3 regions of the Rhizorhabdus sp. GW822-FHT03C02 genome follow, and region 2 is predicted to be linked to each of the others. Evidence: predicted binding sites of a transcription regulator. Region 2 holds the regulator's gene; each other region holds the start of a gene.

Region 1 (5,063 bases), on a different contig from region 2:
GCGAACAGATCGAGCGAGATCGCGCCAAGCACCAGGCGGTTGCGCCCGAGATAGGACAGACCCTCCATCATCTGGCGCCAGGGATGCCGCTTTCCATCGAGCACAGTGCGCGGCACCGGACCGATCAACATCAACATGACGATCACCAGGCCGAACAATATCGTGCTGACCAGATAGGGCGCGAAATGTCCGGTCGCGTAAAGATAGCCGCCGAGCGGCGGTCCGACGATCGCGCCGACCTGCCATGCGATCGAACTCATCGCGATCGCCTTCGGCAGCAGCGCGCGCGGCACGAGGTTGGGCGCCAGGGCCTGGAGCGCCGGCGCCGCAAAAGCGCGCGCCACGCCCAGCAGCGCGGCGATGGCAAACAGCGCCGGCAAGGTCGTGCTGTCGTGCCACGCCATCAGCGCGAGCGCCCCGGCACAGAACATCTCCAGCGCGGCGGTGGCCCGCGCGATCCAGCGCCGGTCCATCCGGTCGGCGACCAGACCGGTAACGAGCGTCAGCACCATCAGCGGCAGGAATTGCGCGACCCCGATCCAGCCGAGTTGCAATGCCGCCGCTCCCAGCGACATCCCGTCGCGGCGGGCAATGTCATAGGCCTGCCACCCGATCACCACGACCATCGAGTTCTGCGCGATCGTCGAAGCGAAGCGGGCAAGCCAATAATGACGATAAGCGGGGATCGCGAAGGGTGATGTCGATGAGGCCATGCGCGCTTTTCTAGGCGCTTCGCCGGGACCCGGGCAACCGCAGTTTTGGTCGTAGCCGGCAAAGTCTATCAATCAGCTAGAAATAAAACACCCTGCCGTTCGCCCCTCCTCAGCCGAGGCTCACGAAACTGTCGAGCACCCGCTTGCGGCCGGCATGCTCGAAGTCGATCTCCAGCTTGTTGCCTTCGATCTCGGCGATTGCGCCATAGCCGAACTTGCTGTGGAACACCCGCTGTCCGACCGCGATATCCTTGCGCCCGGGCTGGGCGAAGCTGACGGCCGAAGCGCGTGCCTCGACCACCCGGCCGCCGCCCGGCGCGTTCGCGACCCCGCCGGCGGCGCTCGCCCGCTGCCAGCCCGGCCCGCGGCCGGTGCCCCGCCCGACATGCGCGAACGGGTCGGCCCGCTCGGACCATTGCGCGCGCCACAGCGACTCGCCGCCCGACATCGTCGTCTCGGTCTCGATATTCGGCGCCGGCAGCTCGCCGACGAAGCGGGACGGGATCGATGAGGTCCACTGACCGTAGATGCGCCGGTTGGCGGCATGGACGATCGTGCAGCGCCGCCGCGCGCGGGTGATCGCGACATAAGCGAGCCGCCGCTCCTCCTCGAGGCTGGCCAGCCCGCCTTCGTCGAGCGCACGCTGCGAGGGGAACACGCCTTCTTCCCAGCCGACGAGGAACGTCGTTTCGAACTCCAGGCCCTTGGCGGCATGGATCGTCATGATCGTCACCTTCGCCGTGTCGGCGTCGGCATCATTGTCCATCACCAGGCTGACATGCTCGAGGAACGCCGAAAGATTCTCATAATCCTCCATCGCCCGGGTCAGTTCGTTGAGATTCTCCAGCCGGCCGTCGGCCTCGGTCGACTTCTCGTTCTGGAGCATCGCCACATAGCCCGATTCCTCGAGCATCAGCCGGGTCAGCTCGGCATGCGGCAATTCGGACAGCCGATCGCGCCAGCGGGCGATATCGCCGACCAGATTGCCGAGCGCGCGGCGCGCCTGCGGCGTGAGTTCGTCGGTGCCCAATATCCGCGCCGCTGCCAGCGTCAGGGGAATATCCTCGGCACGCGCAAGCTGATGGAGCTTCGCCACCGCCTTGTCGCCGAGCCCGCGCTTGGGGGTGTTGACGATCCGCTCGAACGCCAGGTCGTCGGCCGGCTGGCTGATCACCCGCAGATAGGCCAGCGCATCGCGGATTTCGGCGCGTTCGTAGAAGCGGAAGCCGCCGACGATCCGGTAGGGGAGCCCGATCGCGATGAACCGGTCCTCGAGTTCGCGGGTCTGGAACTGTGCGCGCACCAGGATCGCGCAGTCGTTCAGCCCGCCGCCGGCGCGCTGATGCGCCTCGATCTCGTCGCCGACCCGGCGCGCCTCCTCGGGTCCGTCCCAGACCCCGACCACACGCACCTTCTCGCCATCCGGTTCGGCGGTCCACAAGGTCTTGCCGAGCCGGCCGCCATTATGCGCGATCACCCCCGAAGCCGCCGCGAGGATGTGCGGGGTCGACCGGTAATTCTGCTCGAGCCGGATCACCGTCGCGCCGGGAAAGTCGCGGTCGAAGCGCAGGATGTTCGCCACCTCGGCGCCGCGCCACGAATAGATCGACTGGTCGTCATCGCCGACACAGCAGATATTCTTGCGCTCCTGCGCGAGCAGGCGGAGCCACAGATATTGGGCGCTGTTGGTATCCTGATATTCGTCGACCATCACATAGCGGAAACGCTGCTGATAGCTTTCGAGCACGTCGCGATGGGTCTTCAATATCGTCAGCATGTGCAGCAGCAGATCGCCGAAATCGCAGGCGTTCACCGCGCGCAACCGGTCCTGATATTGCTGATAGAGTTCGCCGCCGCGACCATTGGCGAAAGCCTCCGCCTCGCCGGCGTCGATGTCGGCCGGGACCATCCCGCGATTCTTCCAGCGATCGATCACCCCGGCGAGCTGGCGCGCAGGCCAGCGTTTTTCGTCGAGGTCGGCGGCGGCAAGGATCTGCTTGAGCAGCCGCAGCTGGTCGTCGGTGTCGAGGATGGTGAAACTGGGCGTCAGCCCGACCAGTTCGGCATGGCGCCGCAGCATCCGCGCAGCGACCGCATGGAAGGTCCCGAGAAACTGCATCCCCTCGACCGCCTCGCCGAGCATCCGCCCGACCCGCTCGCGCATCTCGCGGGCGGCCTTGTTGGTGAAGGTCACCGCCAGGATCTCGGATGGCCAGGCGCGCCTCGTCGCGACCAGATGGGCGAGCCGCGCGGTCAGCGCCGCGGTCTTGCCGGTGCCTGCTCCCGCAAGTACCAGCACCGGTCCCTCGGTGGTCAGGACCGCTTCGCGCTGGGGCGGGTTCAGCCCGCGCAGATAGCCGGGTTCGGGCGCTGGAATGTCGTGAGTCACGCGTGAACAGGTAGGGAACAGCGGCGCACCGGGCAAGGGCCGTCAGGCGGGGGAATCGGATCGGCGCAAAATCGGCGAACCGAAGTCCGCCGCGATTGCACGCCCGCCGCCCTGCACTAGACTGGCGCCATGGACGACCACCGCCTCGCCCAGCTCACCGACCGGCAAAGGCAGTGCCTGAGGCTGGCGGCGCAACCGATGACCTCGAAGGAGATCGGTCGCGAACTCGGAATCTCGCCGCGCACGGTCGAGGTCCATCTCGAAAAGGCGATGCAGACGCTGGGCGTTGCGACCCGGATCGAGGCCGCACGGCTGCTGCTGGCCGCCGAAAAGCCGACTACGGACCATTTACGTAGGTATCCGCTGCCGCTTGCCGAAGTCGCGCCGGACGCCATTCTGGCCGTGGAAGCCGAACGCCGTAGTGATGGGGTGGTAAGGGAAGAGCCGGCGCATTTCGCGCTGGATATTCACCCCGTCGATCGCGGCTGGCGGCTTCCGTTTCGGACCCGGCGGAGGCCCTTTAATGAACTGACTATCACCGAACGTCTGCTGTGGATGGCGCTGATCGGCGGCTTCTGCATCTTCGTTCTCGCTGGTCTCTCCGCCAGCCTCGTCGCGCTCCGGCAGCTTTTGCCCGAGCGCTCGTCCGGGACAGCTCAACACCAGCAATAGTGCGGAGGAGCATTCCTCCGCGAAGGGGGACCAATGCTCAATCGTCAGATTATCGTCGAACGTCGTGAAGCCGTGATGGGGGTCGCGGAACGGCTTTTTTCGGCCGAACGTGCCGCCACCGCCGCGGTGCGCGAAGCCGCACAACTGATTGACTTCATCCCTGCGGCTCAGGAACGCGGCCGGTTCAGCCCGGATACCGGCCAGGATGCGATGGCGCGCGCCGCCGCGTCGCTGATGGCGATGGTCTCTGCACGCGGCGACATGGTCGCGGCGCATAAGGCGCTGGCGGAGGATGCGGCGCGCAATCACCTCGATCCACGCATGTTCGGGCCGTGGGAAGAATGTGCCCAGGCCGCGCCGGCACCGCTATCTGTGGTCGCTGCCTGAAGGATGAAGGGGTTGACCGCATGTGCAACGCGTGGTGCGGTCAACTCATGTCCACCGCAAACTGGCAAATACTGGGTGTTCTGGTCGAACTCTCGATCTGCATCTGGGCAGCGGTTCGCGGCGGTTGGCCCGAACGCTGCGCGGTGGCGGTCATCATCGTCGGATCGATCCTGTCCCCGCTCGCGTCGGGCACCATGTCGCCCGATTGGCACGAGATCAGCCGCCACCGCTTCCTGGTCGAACTGGTCGTGCTCGCGGGGTTCGGAACGATCGCCCTCTACTCCGATCGATATTGGCCATTATGGGTGACGGCGTTTCAAATTCCTCCGGTTCTGATCTTCGCGGCCAAGATGGCCGGCGAGATCGTACCGCCACGGGTTCTTTCCCAGGGCACCGAGTTCTGGTTCTATCCGCAGATGCTCGTGCTCGCGATCGGCGTGGCAAACCGCCCCAGGATACGAAGATCCTCGGAGAGATTCTTCGACATGCTGATCAAGGCTCTGCAGAAGCGCTCGCGGCGCGACTGATCGTCGAGTTCGGATCGCTCGGCGCGGTCGTGACCGCCAGCGCGGAGCGGCTGCTCGCCATTCCCGGCGCGGACCCTGCCGGCATCGCGCTGATCGGATCGGTCCGGCGCGCGATGATCACCATCCTGACCGCCCAGCTCGATCATGGCCCGGTCATTCCCAGCGCCAGTGCGACCATCGACTATCTGATGATGACGATGGCGCACGAGCCGATCGAGAATTTCCGCGTGCTGTTCCTCAACGGCGCCAACTGGCTGCTCGCCGACGAACTGATCGGCCGCGGATCGATCGACGCCGCACCGGTATCCGCACGCGACATCGTCCGCCGCGCGCTGGAGCTCGGCGCGACACGGCTGATCTGCGCGCATAATCACC
Region 2 (5,063 bases):
CACGCACCGCTGGTGCTGATCTCGGCGGCGATCGGCGCGCTCGCCGGCGTCGCTTATACTTTGCTGGCGGGCGCAGAGGTGCCGACGATCCGCTCGTGCGTGGCCGCGCTGCTGGTGCTCGGCGGGATCGCGCTCGGGCGCGAGGCGATGACGCTGCGCCTCGTTGCCGCCGGTGCGCTGATCGTGCTGCTGTGCTGGCCCGAGGCTCTGGCCGGGCCGAGCTTCCAGCTGAGCTTCGCGGCGATCGCTTCGCTGGTCGCCTTCCACGAACATCCCCGCGTCGTCGCCTTCGGCGCACGGCGCGAGGAGGCCTGGCTGTGGCGGATGGGGCGGGCGGTGCTGCTGCTGCTCGCGACCGGGCTCGTCACCGAACTCGCCCTGAGCCCGATCGCGCTGTTCCACTTCCACAAACAGGGGCTCTATGGGGCAGCGGCGAACATCGTCGCGATCCCGCTGACCACCTTCGTGGTGATGCCGCTCGAGGCGTTCGCGTTGCTGCTCGATGCGGTCGGGCTCGGGGCGCCGGTCTGGTGGCTGACCGGCAAGACACTGTCGTTCCTGCTGTGGATCGCCCATGCGGTCGCCAGCGCGCCGGGCTCGGTCGCATCGCTGCCGTCGATGCCGTGGGGTGCGTTCGCGCTGATGGTGGCGGGCGGGCTGTGGATCGTGCTGTGGCGGACCAGGGTGCGGCGCCTGGGCATGATCCCGCTCGCGGCCGGGGCGGTGTGGAGCTGGCTGACGCCGGCGCCCGACCTGCTCGTCACCGGCGACGGCCGTCATGTCGCGATCCGGACTGGCGACGGCGGGATCGTGTTGCTGCGCGAGCGCGCCGGCGACTATGTGCGCGACGCGCTCGGCGAGGCGTCGGGGGTCGAAGGCGAAGCCCCGCCGATCGACGCGCTGTCGGGCGCGCAGTGCAACCGCGACCTGTGCATGAGCGAGATCGGGATCGATGGCCGCCGCTGGCGCATCCTCGCGACCCGTAGCCCCTATATGATCGACATCGGAAAAATGAACCTCGCCTGCCGGCAGGCGGATATCGCGATCAGCGACCGCCGTTTGCCGCGCAGCTGCAACCCGCGCTGGCTGAAGGCCGATCTGCCGTTGTTGCGGACCACCGGCGGGCTGGCGATCCGGCTGCCGTCAGCCGCGATCGAAACCGTCGCCGAGCATGTCGGGGATCATCCCTGGACGACCTTCAGGCGCCCCGAGCGGGAGCGGCCACGACCGAAGGCGCGGCATCTGCCGCTCGCCAATGTTCCCCTGCGGCCGCAGCCGCACGGTAAGCCTCAGTAGCGGCGCAGCAGTCCGGCGAGCTTGCCCTGGACCTGGACCATTTCGGGGGCGTAGCGCTGCGGGTCATAGGCGCGGTTGGCCGGGTCGAGGCGGATCATCGATCCCTCGCGGCGGAAATATTTGAGGGTCGCTTCGCTGTCGGCGATCAGCGCGACGACGATGTCGCCGTCACGCGCGGTCTCGGTGCGGCGGATCAGCGCATAATCGCCGTCGAGGATGCCGGCTTCGACCATCGAATCGCCCGACACCTCGAGCGCATAATGTTCGCCCGAGCCGAGCAACGCGGCGGGGACCGACAATGTGCTGTGCCCCTCCATCGCTTCGATCGGCATGCCGGCGGCGATCCGGCCGTGCAGCGGGATTTCGAGAACATTCTCGTTCGCGGCCTGCAACACCGGCGGCGCCGATTTGCGGGTCGGCGCGGGCGGCGTAGCCTTGGTGGCGGGGGCGGCGATCTCGGGCATCCGCACCACTTCGAGCGCACGGGCGCGGTTGGGCAGCCGGCGGATGAAATTGCGTTCCTCGAGCGCGCTGATCAGGCGGTGGACGCCCGACTTCGATTTGAGGTCGAGAGCCTCCTTCATCTCCTCGAACGAGGGCGAAACCCCGGTCTCGACGAGCCGGTTATTGATGAAGCAGAGCAATTCATGCTGCTTGCGTGTGAGCATCGCAGGCACCCCGTGGAGGAACGAATATGGAACATCTAGGCAACTTCCACGAAGCTGTCAACCAAGCGTAACGATCTCGACTATGTCGCCGCTGCGCGCCGCGGCGGCGCGGGCGGGGCGGACGATCAGCGCGTCGGCCAAGGCGAGCGCGAACAGCGCCCCGCTGTCCTGGCTGTGGACCGGAGTGACGATGCCGCCATGATGGCGCGCGCGCAGATAATCGGCGCGTTCGCCGACCGGCGGCAGGTCGACCGCGAGCCGCGCAGGGGTGGTTACAGGCAATGGCGATGCCGCGCCGAGCATGTGCGCGACCAGCGGCCGGAGGAACAGGGTCGCGGTGACGAAACTCGATACCGGATTGCCGGGAAGCCCGAGCACGACCGCCTTGCCGAGGGTGCCGACCATCAGCGGCTTGCCCGGCCGCATCGCGATCCGCCAGAAGTCGATCGCGGCGCCGGCCCGTTCGAGCGCGGGCCGCACGAGGTCATGATCGCCGACCGAGGCGCCGCCGCTGGTGACGATGATGTCGGCGTCGGCCGCGAGCGCGGTGAAGGCGGCGGCGATCGCGTCGAGATCGTCGCGGACGATGCCATGGTCGCGGACCTCGACCGGAAGGCCCGACAGCATCGCCTGGAGCATCGGCCCGTTCGAGGCGGGCAGCATCGCACCGCTGGTCGGCGCGCCGGGCGGCACCAGTTCGCTGCCGGTCGAGAGGATCGCGACGCGCGGGCGTCGGCAGACGTCGAGCGTGCCATGGCCGCCGGCGACGGCGAGGCCGATCGTCGCCGGGCGTATCGCGGTCCCGGCGGAAACAAGCACATCGCCTGCGGCGAAATCGCTGCCCGCGGTCCGCACGAACGTCCCGGCGGCGGGCGGCGCATCGCCCGAGACGGCCAGCCGCTCGCCCTCGCGTGCGGCATCCTCCTGGATCAGGATCGTGTCGGCGCCGACGGGGAGCGGGGCGCCGGTGAAGATGCGGAAGGCCTCGCCGGTACCGATCGCCGCGCCGGGTGCGGACCCTGCGGCGCTTTCGCCGGCCATGGTCCAGGGGCCGGGCAGGTCGGCGAAGCGGATCGCATAGCCGTCCATCGCCGACAGGTCGGTGGCGGGCTGGGTGCGGCGGGCGCGGATATCGGCGGTGGCGTAGCGGCCGATCGCGTCGACGACGGCCACGGTCTCGACCGGCAGGGCCGATGCCAGCGCGAGCATCCGGGCCTGCGCGTCGGCGACCGGCAGCAGGCTCATCCGGCCTTCCAGTCGCCCGAGCGGCCGCCGGTCTTGGCAAGCAGACGGACGCCCTCGATCCGCATGCCGCGATCGAGCGCCTTGGCCATGTCGTAGATGGTGAGCAGCGCGACCGAGACCGCGGTCAGCGCCTCCATCTCGATCCCGGTCGTATAGGTGGTGGCGACGGTCGCGGTGGCGCGGATGCCGTCGGCCTCGATCGCCAGGTCCACGGTGACCCCGGCGATCGGCAGCGGGTGGCACAAGGGGATCAGGTCGGCGGTCTTCTTCGCCGCCATGATCCCGGCGATCCGCGCGACCGCGAGAACATCGCCCTTCTTGACCGATCCGGCGCGGATCGCGGCGAGCGCGGTCTCGGCGATCAGGATCCGGCCTTCGGCGACCGCCTCGCGCTTGGTCTCGGCCTTGGCCGAGACGTCGACCATGCGGGCGGCGCCCTCGTCGTCGATATGGGTGAGCTTACCGTCAGCCATGATGACTCAGACGCCGACGAGCAGCTTGCGGGTGGCGGCGGCGACATCGTCGGCGCGCATCAGCGTCTCGCCGACCAGGAAGCAGCGCACGCCATGCGCCGCCATCGCGTCGAGATCGGCCTTCGATCCGAGGCCGCTCTCGGCGACGAAGGTGCAGCCGGCGGGCGCCTTGCCGACGAGATCGTAGGTGCGCGCGAAGTCGACCGAGAAGTCGCGCAGATCGCGGTTGTTGACCCCGATCAGCCGCGACTTGAGCGCGAGCGCGCGGTCGAACTCGGCCTCGTCATGGACCTCGACCAGCGCGTCCATGCCATGTTCGATCGCCGCGGCCTCGATCTCGGCCATTTCGCCATCGTCGAGCGCCGCGACGATGATCAGGATCGCATCGGCACCGAGCGCGCGCGCCTCGGTCACCTGCCAGGGGTCGATCATGAAATCCTTGCGCAGGCACGGCAGCGTACAGGCGGCACGCGCGGCGACCAGATAATCGTCATGACCCTGGAAATAGGGCATGTCGGTCAACACCGACAGGCAGGCGGCGCCGGCCTCCTCATAGGCGCGGGCATGCGCGGGCGGATCGAAGTCGGCGCGGATCAGCCCTTTCGAAGGAGACGCCTTCTTGATCTCGGCGATCAGGCCGTAGCCCGAGGCCGCCTTGCGATCGAGCGCGGCGCGAAAGCCGCGCGGGGCCGACTGGGCGGCGGCCTGCGCGGTCAGATCGGCGAACGACACCGCGGTCTTGCGCTGCGCGACATGGATGCGCTTGGCATCGCAGATTTCTGTGAGCTTGTTGGCCATCGCGGCGGTCCATAGCCTGTCATATGGCGTCGTGGAAGATGATGCCCATCATGTGCCGCCGGCCCGACCGCAGCGTGCTGACGCCATGGCGCATCGCGACCCGATAGTCGCCGCGCCCGCCGCGACGTGGACGGATATTGACCGCGAAGATCACCGCGTCGCCGCGATCGAGCGGCACGACCTCGACCCGCGACTGCATCCGTGGCCGCTGTTCGGTGAGCACGAACTCGCCGCCGGTGAAATCCTCCCCCGGCCGCGACAGCAGGATCGCCGCCTGGAGCGGGAAGACATGCTCGCCATAGAGATCCTGATGGAGGCAATTATGGTCGCCGGGGCGGTAGCGCAGCAGCAGCGGGGTCGGGCGCCGCTGCCCCGCGGCGTGGCAGCGGTCGAGAAAGGCGGCGTGGTCGTCGGGAAAGCGAACCGGCAGCCCCATCCGGTCGTGCCAGCGATTGGCGATGGCCGCGAGCGGGGGATAAAGACGGTCGCGCAGTTCGGCGACCAGCGGCGGCAGCGGATAGGCGAAATAGCGATATTCGCCCTGGCCGAAGCCGTGCCGGGCCATGACCACCCGGCTGCGAAA
Region 3 (5,063 bases), on a different contig from region 2:
CGATCAGCTGGTCGAAGCCTTGTTCGATCTTCGCGCGCGCGCCGGCCCGGCCGGCCTTGTGGGGGATGTCGATGACGATCGGATCGGGCATGAAGCAACCTCGGACAGGAAAGCGGGTCAGTCTGGTTTCGGCAGTGCGCTGACCGCGACGCTCTGCGACAGCAGCTCGGCCTCGCCGAACACAGTCATGAAGGCGATGTCGGTGGCATCGCGGCCGACCGCGATCCGCACCAGTCCGTCGAGCGGGGCGAGCTGAGTGGCGTCGACCAGATACCAGTCATTTTCCAGCCAGACCTCGACCACCGCATGGAAATCGGGCGGGTTCAGATCCCAGGCATAGGCCGACACCAGCCGCGCCGGCACGCCCACCGCCCGTGCGAAGCTGGCCATCAGATGGGCGAAGTCGCGGCACACCCCCTGGCGCTTGACGAAGACGTCGACCGCGGTGGTCGATCCGTCGCTCGATCCGATGCGATAGTCGACATGCTCATGGATCCACTCGGCCATTTCGAGCAGCTTGGAGCCATGGTCGACGCCGGGAAATTCGCGCGCGACGAACGCCTCGAACTTGTCGGATTCGCAATAGCGGCTCGGCCAGAGATAGGGGATCACCTCGGGCGGCAGGTCGCGGCGCGGGGCGATATGGAGTTCGTCGATGCGGACCGGCCGGCGATCGACATCGACCACCGCCTGGTAACGTGCGCGGAAATAGTCATGGCCGAACATCCAGGTCCGCCGCCCGATCCCGTCCTCGCCCTCGGTGGCGCGGAGCGGGCCGACCCCGTCGATCGTCAGCAGATCGCTGACGATCGTCTGGTCGACCATCTGCGCGACCTCGATGGTCAGCAGCAGGTCGGTCGGCTGGCACAGCCGATATTGAAGGTCGGCGTCGATCTGAAGGCGCATCGGGGTTCCCGCTGTTGGACGCTGTGAACGCGTGAAGCCGCATCGGTGTCCGCACCATGCGATCGGCGATCGCAAGGAGGGGCAGCGGGCGGGCGTCAGCCGGTCATAGGGCGGCGCGCACGAAAAGGGGAGGCCGGTTGATGCGATGCAGCAAAAATTGCGCATCCATTCCCGCTGTCGCCGCTTGACGATATGTTCTCTTTTTGTTCTTATCGAAACATGGAACGAGTCACCCGCCACCATCTCGCCGATGTCATCCTGAACGCGCCCGGCTGGGCCCGGGTGGGGCTGACGATGACCGATCCCGATCTGCGCCTGCGCGCCGCCGACGAACTGGCGGGGACGATCGCCGACCGGCTGGGATTGGTGCTGGGCGAGGTCGACGACCGGACGATGGAACTGCCGTTGGGCGGGGCGTGATGGCTGTACCGATCCTCTTCGGAGCTATGCCACGATGGTCGTGAAAGGAGGGCTGGAAAGGTCATGGCGACGGCGACATGATGAGGACAAGACGGTGCCGGATCTCGCGCTGGCATGTCGCAAACCCGGAGCATTTTTTGAACCTCGGCGAACAACAGTAGCCGATATCGGCCAGGTCAACACGCGACTATCGACGCGGCATGTCATCGTCTACGCTGCCAATCAGGCGGTCCTGGAAGATTATTTTCCGATGTTATGTATTCCAGGCATGGATTTAAAAGTCGGAATCGAAGCGGAAGACGGCCGAAAACATATGATGTTGGTTGCCTGACAGGGCGGTGAACTGAAGTGTTTCATATAATTGACCGTGCTTCAGCGGCAGTTTCAAGGAGAAGCCGCAATCCGGGCCGGTCGCATATTGCCTGGCACGGATAACGTCTGTGCGTCGTTCTCTTGGAACGGCCCGGCCGATCCGTCTTTCGCCCAAATGGCATTCGATGCGATCGACATAGCCACCATCGGCGCGCAGGCTCCAGCCGCGCACTTCCAATATGTCGCTATGCGTGATCTGTACTTGATCGATGTACAGGGAGAAGCTTTCCTGGTCGCCGAGCGACGACGCATCGGCAATTACCCGTCCGGCGCGCTTGATGGTCATCATGCCGGCGGCGGGTGAGACTGTCGCCCGGTCATAGGTGAGCGGAAATTCCTCGATATTGGCCGCGGTGAAGCGCGTAGAAGCGCCCTTTGAATGGGTGAGGATGAACAGCAGGGAGTCGACCTTGAACTGTTCGGCCAGTCGCTGTGCCTCCGCCAGGTCCTCGTCGCTGTCATTGTGGGAAAAGACGATATATTTCCACTCGACGAACGGTCGCTGCGCCTGCCCCGCCATGAATTCCAGGAGAGCGAAGACCTTCGAGATGTCGCCGCCCCTGCGATAGCGCTCATAGGATGCTTGTTTCACGCCATCGCAGGATACGGTCAGCTTATCGAGATCGACGTCGATCAGAAGATCGGAGACGTCGACGCTGCCGCTGGTCGTAGCTTCCTGCACGCAGTGGGGATGCCATTTGCGGACCAGACGCGTCAGGTCGGCCAACCCTTCGTAGAGGAGCGGCTCGCCCCAACCCAGATAATGCGCCTCCTCTATCTCTATGCCGTTTTTCGAGCAGCTTTTCAGAAGTGCTTCGAGTGTCGCCGGCTGTAGATCCCATTTGCCGGTTCGTATCTTGCCCTCGCGTTTGCGCTGGCAGGACGGGCAGCCGAGGTTGCATGCCAGGGTTGGCTCGATCATCAACTTGATCCGGCTGCCCAACATGTCCTGCGCGACGCCGCCGCTCGAAAAGGTGTGGCACCCTTCGCACGTGCCTGGCCAGGGCACGCGCCCCTCGGCAAAAGACCGGCGGACATGCGCATAGATCGGACCGTCGATGACTTTGCGAATGTCCCAGCCGATGCCGGTGCTGACCTCGCCCAATATGATTCCGTATCCGCTACTGTCGTCGCAGGCCAGTTGGCCGTTGCTCTTCAAAGTAAGCATTCGCAGGATTCGGCAATCCATTGACATCTCCAGAGATTCGGCGCCGATTTTCCTGCATCTGGACACTTTGCGATGCCCAATGAAAGGAAATTTTTTCGCCGTCGACCGTTGGTCTCCGGACCGATTTGCGCCGGTTGACCCTTTTCGAAGATGATGGTGAGACGCGCGAACGGCTCTCAGGTGGCCGATCCTGCCTCCGCAAAGTCGGTCGAGACCGACACCGCGCGCCATTCGGCGACGATCGCGGCGTCCGACGCATGTTTCTCGGCGATCCGCGCGACGGTGTCGCTGCCCATCGGCAGGCGGACCGGCGGGTTAGGGGCGTCGGCGAAGGCGACGATCGCCTGCGCGAACTTGACCGGGTCGCCGGGCTGGTTGTGGCTGACGACCTTGGCGAAGCGGCGCACCGCGCCCGCGGTCTCGTCATAATCGGGGATCTCGGCCGGGCTGACGCTCAGCGAGGTCGCATCGAGGAAGTCGGTGCGGAAATAGCCGGGCTCGATCGCGGTGGCGTGGATGCCGAGCGGCGCCAGTTCGGCGGCGAGCGCCTCGGTCAGCCCCTCGACCGCGAATTTGGTCGAGCAATAGACCCCGAACCCCGCGCCGCTGGCATAGCCGCCGACCGACGACAGGTTCATGATCCGCCCCGAACGCTGGCGGCGCATGTAGGGCAGCACCGCGCGGGTGACCGCGAGCAGCCCGAACACATTGGTGCGGTAGAGCGCCTCGACCTCTGCTCCCGTCGCTTCCTCGACCGCGCCGAGCAGGCCGTAGCCGGCATTGTTGACGAGGATGTCGATCCGGCCGAACCGGTCGATCGCGGCTTTCGCGGCGACCTGCGCCTGCGCCTCGTCGGTGACGTCGAGCGCGACCGCGAGCAGATTGGGCTGATGGCCGAAGCGATCGGCGATCGCGCGTGGGTTGCGCGCGGCGGCGACGACCGCGTCGCCCTTGGCCAGCGCATGTTCGGTGATGAGAGCGCCGAAGCCGCGCGACGCGCCCGTGATGAACCAGGTCCGCATGATCAATCTCCTTGGGTTTGCGCCGGCCGATCCGGCGATGGGCAAGGGATAGGCCGATCCAAGAGATGAGATAATCGACTGGATTTTCGTATAGCTGTTGAGCATTATTCACTAATGCGTGCCATCGGCCCCTCGGACCTGACCTCCTTTCTCGCGGTCGCGCGGCACAGAAGCTTTCGCCGCGCCGCCGACGAACTCGGCTGCACCCCGTCGGCGCTCAGCCATGCGCTGCGCGCGCTCGAGGAACGGCTCGACCTGCGGCTCGTCAACCGCACCACCCGCAGCGTCGCGCTGACCGAGGCGGGCGAACGGCTGCACGCGCGGGTGGCGCCGGCGTTTCGCGACATCGACGACGCGCTCGACGATCTCAACAATTTCCGCGGCACCCCGATCGGCACGCTGCGCTTCAACGCCGCGCGGGTCTCGGCACGGGTGGCGCTGCTGCCGCTGGTCACCCGCTTCCTCGCCCGCCATCCCGGCGTGTCGGTCGAGATCGCGGTCGACAACGGGCTGGTCGACATGGTGTCGAAGGGCTTCGACGCCGGGGTCCGTTTCGGCGAGACGATCGCGCAGGACATGATCGCGGTGCCGATCGGCGGCCAGCAGCGCTCGGCGGTGGTCGCCTCGCCCGACTTCTTCGAGCGGCATCCCCGGCCGACCGAGCCCGAGCATCTGCAGGGCCTGCCGTGCATCGGGCTGCGCTTCCAGTCGGGGCGGCTCTATGGCTGGGAGTTCGAGAAGGACGGGGTCGAGCGGATCGTCGAGGTCGAGGGCCGGCTGATCCTCGACGACCAGGACCTGATGATCGACGCGGTGCGCGAGGGCGCCGGCATCGCCTATCTGTTCGAGGCGCAGGTCGAGGCCGACCTCGCCGCCGGCCGGCTGGTCCGCGTGCTCGACGATTGGTGCCCGCCTTATGCCGGCATGTATCTCTATTATCCGAGCCGGCGGCAGATGCCGGCGGCGCTGAGAGCGTTCGTCGATTTCGTGCGGGGGGCGATGCCCTGACGTCGCGGCCTTGGAGTATTTTCAAGTCAGGTGGAATTACCTGACGGCTCAGAAAATACGGAAAACAAAGACAATTTAGAGCATGTTCTGATCAATCTGATCAGGGCATGCTCTGGGCTGATAGAATAGCGGAAAGATGAGGAGAGCGGCGTGACGGCGACAGACGA

What was found. The regulator LexA, encoded in region 2, represses DNA repair genes until DNA is damaged. The targets are predictions, from matches to a motif close to GTTCCNCNCTTGTTCT.
Region 1: AC1RM6_RS22105 (ATP-dependent helicase) is a predicted target of LexA. The motif match lies at 3,106-3,121, and genes of this name have one in related genera.
Region 3: AC1RM6_RS18745 (DUF6771 family protein) is a predicted target of LexA. The motif match lies at 1,101-1,116, and genes of this name have one in related genera.

The regions. Positions count from the first base shown of each region.
Region 1 covers NZ_JBXANN010000010.1:133,990-139,052, forward strand. The annotation lists gene AC1RM6_RS22100 (MFS transporter) at 1-713, opposite strand, end outside; gene AC1RM6_RS22105 (ATP-dependent helicase) at 823-3,102, opposite strand; gene AC1RM6_RS22110 (helix-turn-helix domain-containing protein) at 3,232-3,774, shown strand; gene AC1RM6_RS22115 (hypothetical protein) at 3,808-4,161, shown strand; gene AC1RM6_RS22120 (hypothetical protein) at 4,182-4,688, shown strand; gene AC1RM6_RS22125 (JAB domain-containing protein) at 4,637-5,063, shown strand, end outside.
Region 2 covers NZ_JBXANN010000006.1:210,075-215,137, forward strand. The annotation lists gene AC1RM6_RS16980 (ComEC/Rec2 family competence protein) at 1-1,296, shown strand, start outside; gene lexA (transcriptional repressor LexA) at 1,290-1,964, opposite strand; gene AC1RM6_RS16990 (molybdopterin molybdotransferase MoeA) at 2,022-3,209, opposite strand; gene moaC (cyclic pyranopterin monophosphate synthase MoaC) at 3,206-3,682, opposite strand; gene trpC (indole-3-glycerol phosphate synthase TrpC) at 3,689-4,480, opposite strand; gene AC1RM6_RS17005 (2OG-Fe(II) oxygenase) at 4,500-5,063, opposite strand, start outside.
Region 3 covers NZ_JBXANN010000007.1:226,297-231,359, reverse strand. The annotation lists gene AC1RM6_RS18755 (polyhydroxyalkanoic acid system family protein) at 1-91, opposite strand, end outside; gene AC1RM6_RS18750 (transglutaminase-like domain-containing protein) at 118-906, opposite strand; gene AC1RM6_RS18745 (DUF6771 family protein) at 1,126-1,326, shown strand; gene AC1RM6_RS18740 (radical SAM protein) at 1,601-2,887, opposite strand; gene AC1RM6_RS18735 (oxidoreductase) at 3,043-3,888, opposite strand; gene AC1RM6_RS18730 (LysR family transcriptional regulator) at 4,003-4,896, shown strand; gene AC1RM6_RS18725 (MFS transporter) at 5,047-5,063, shown strand, end outside.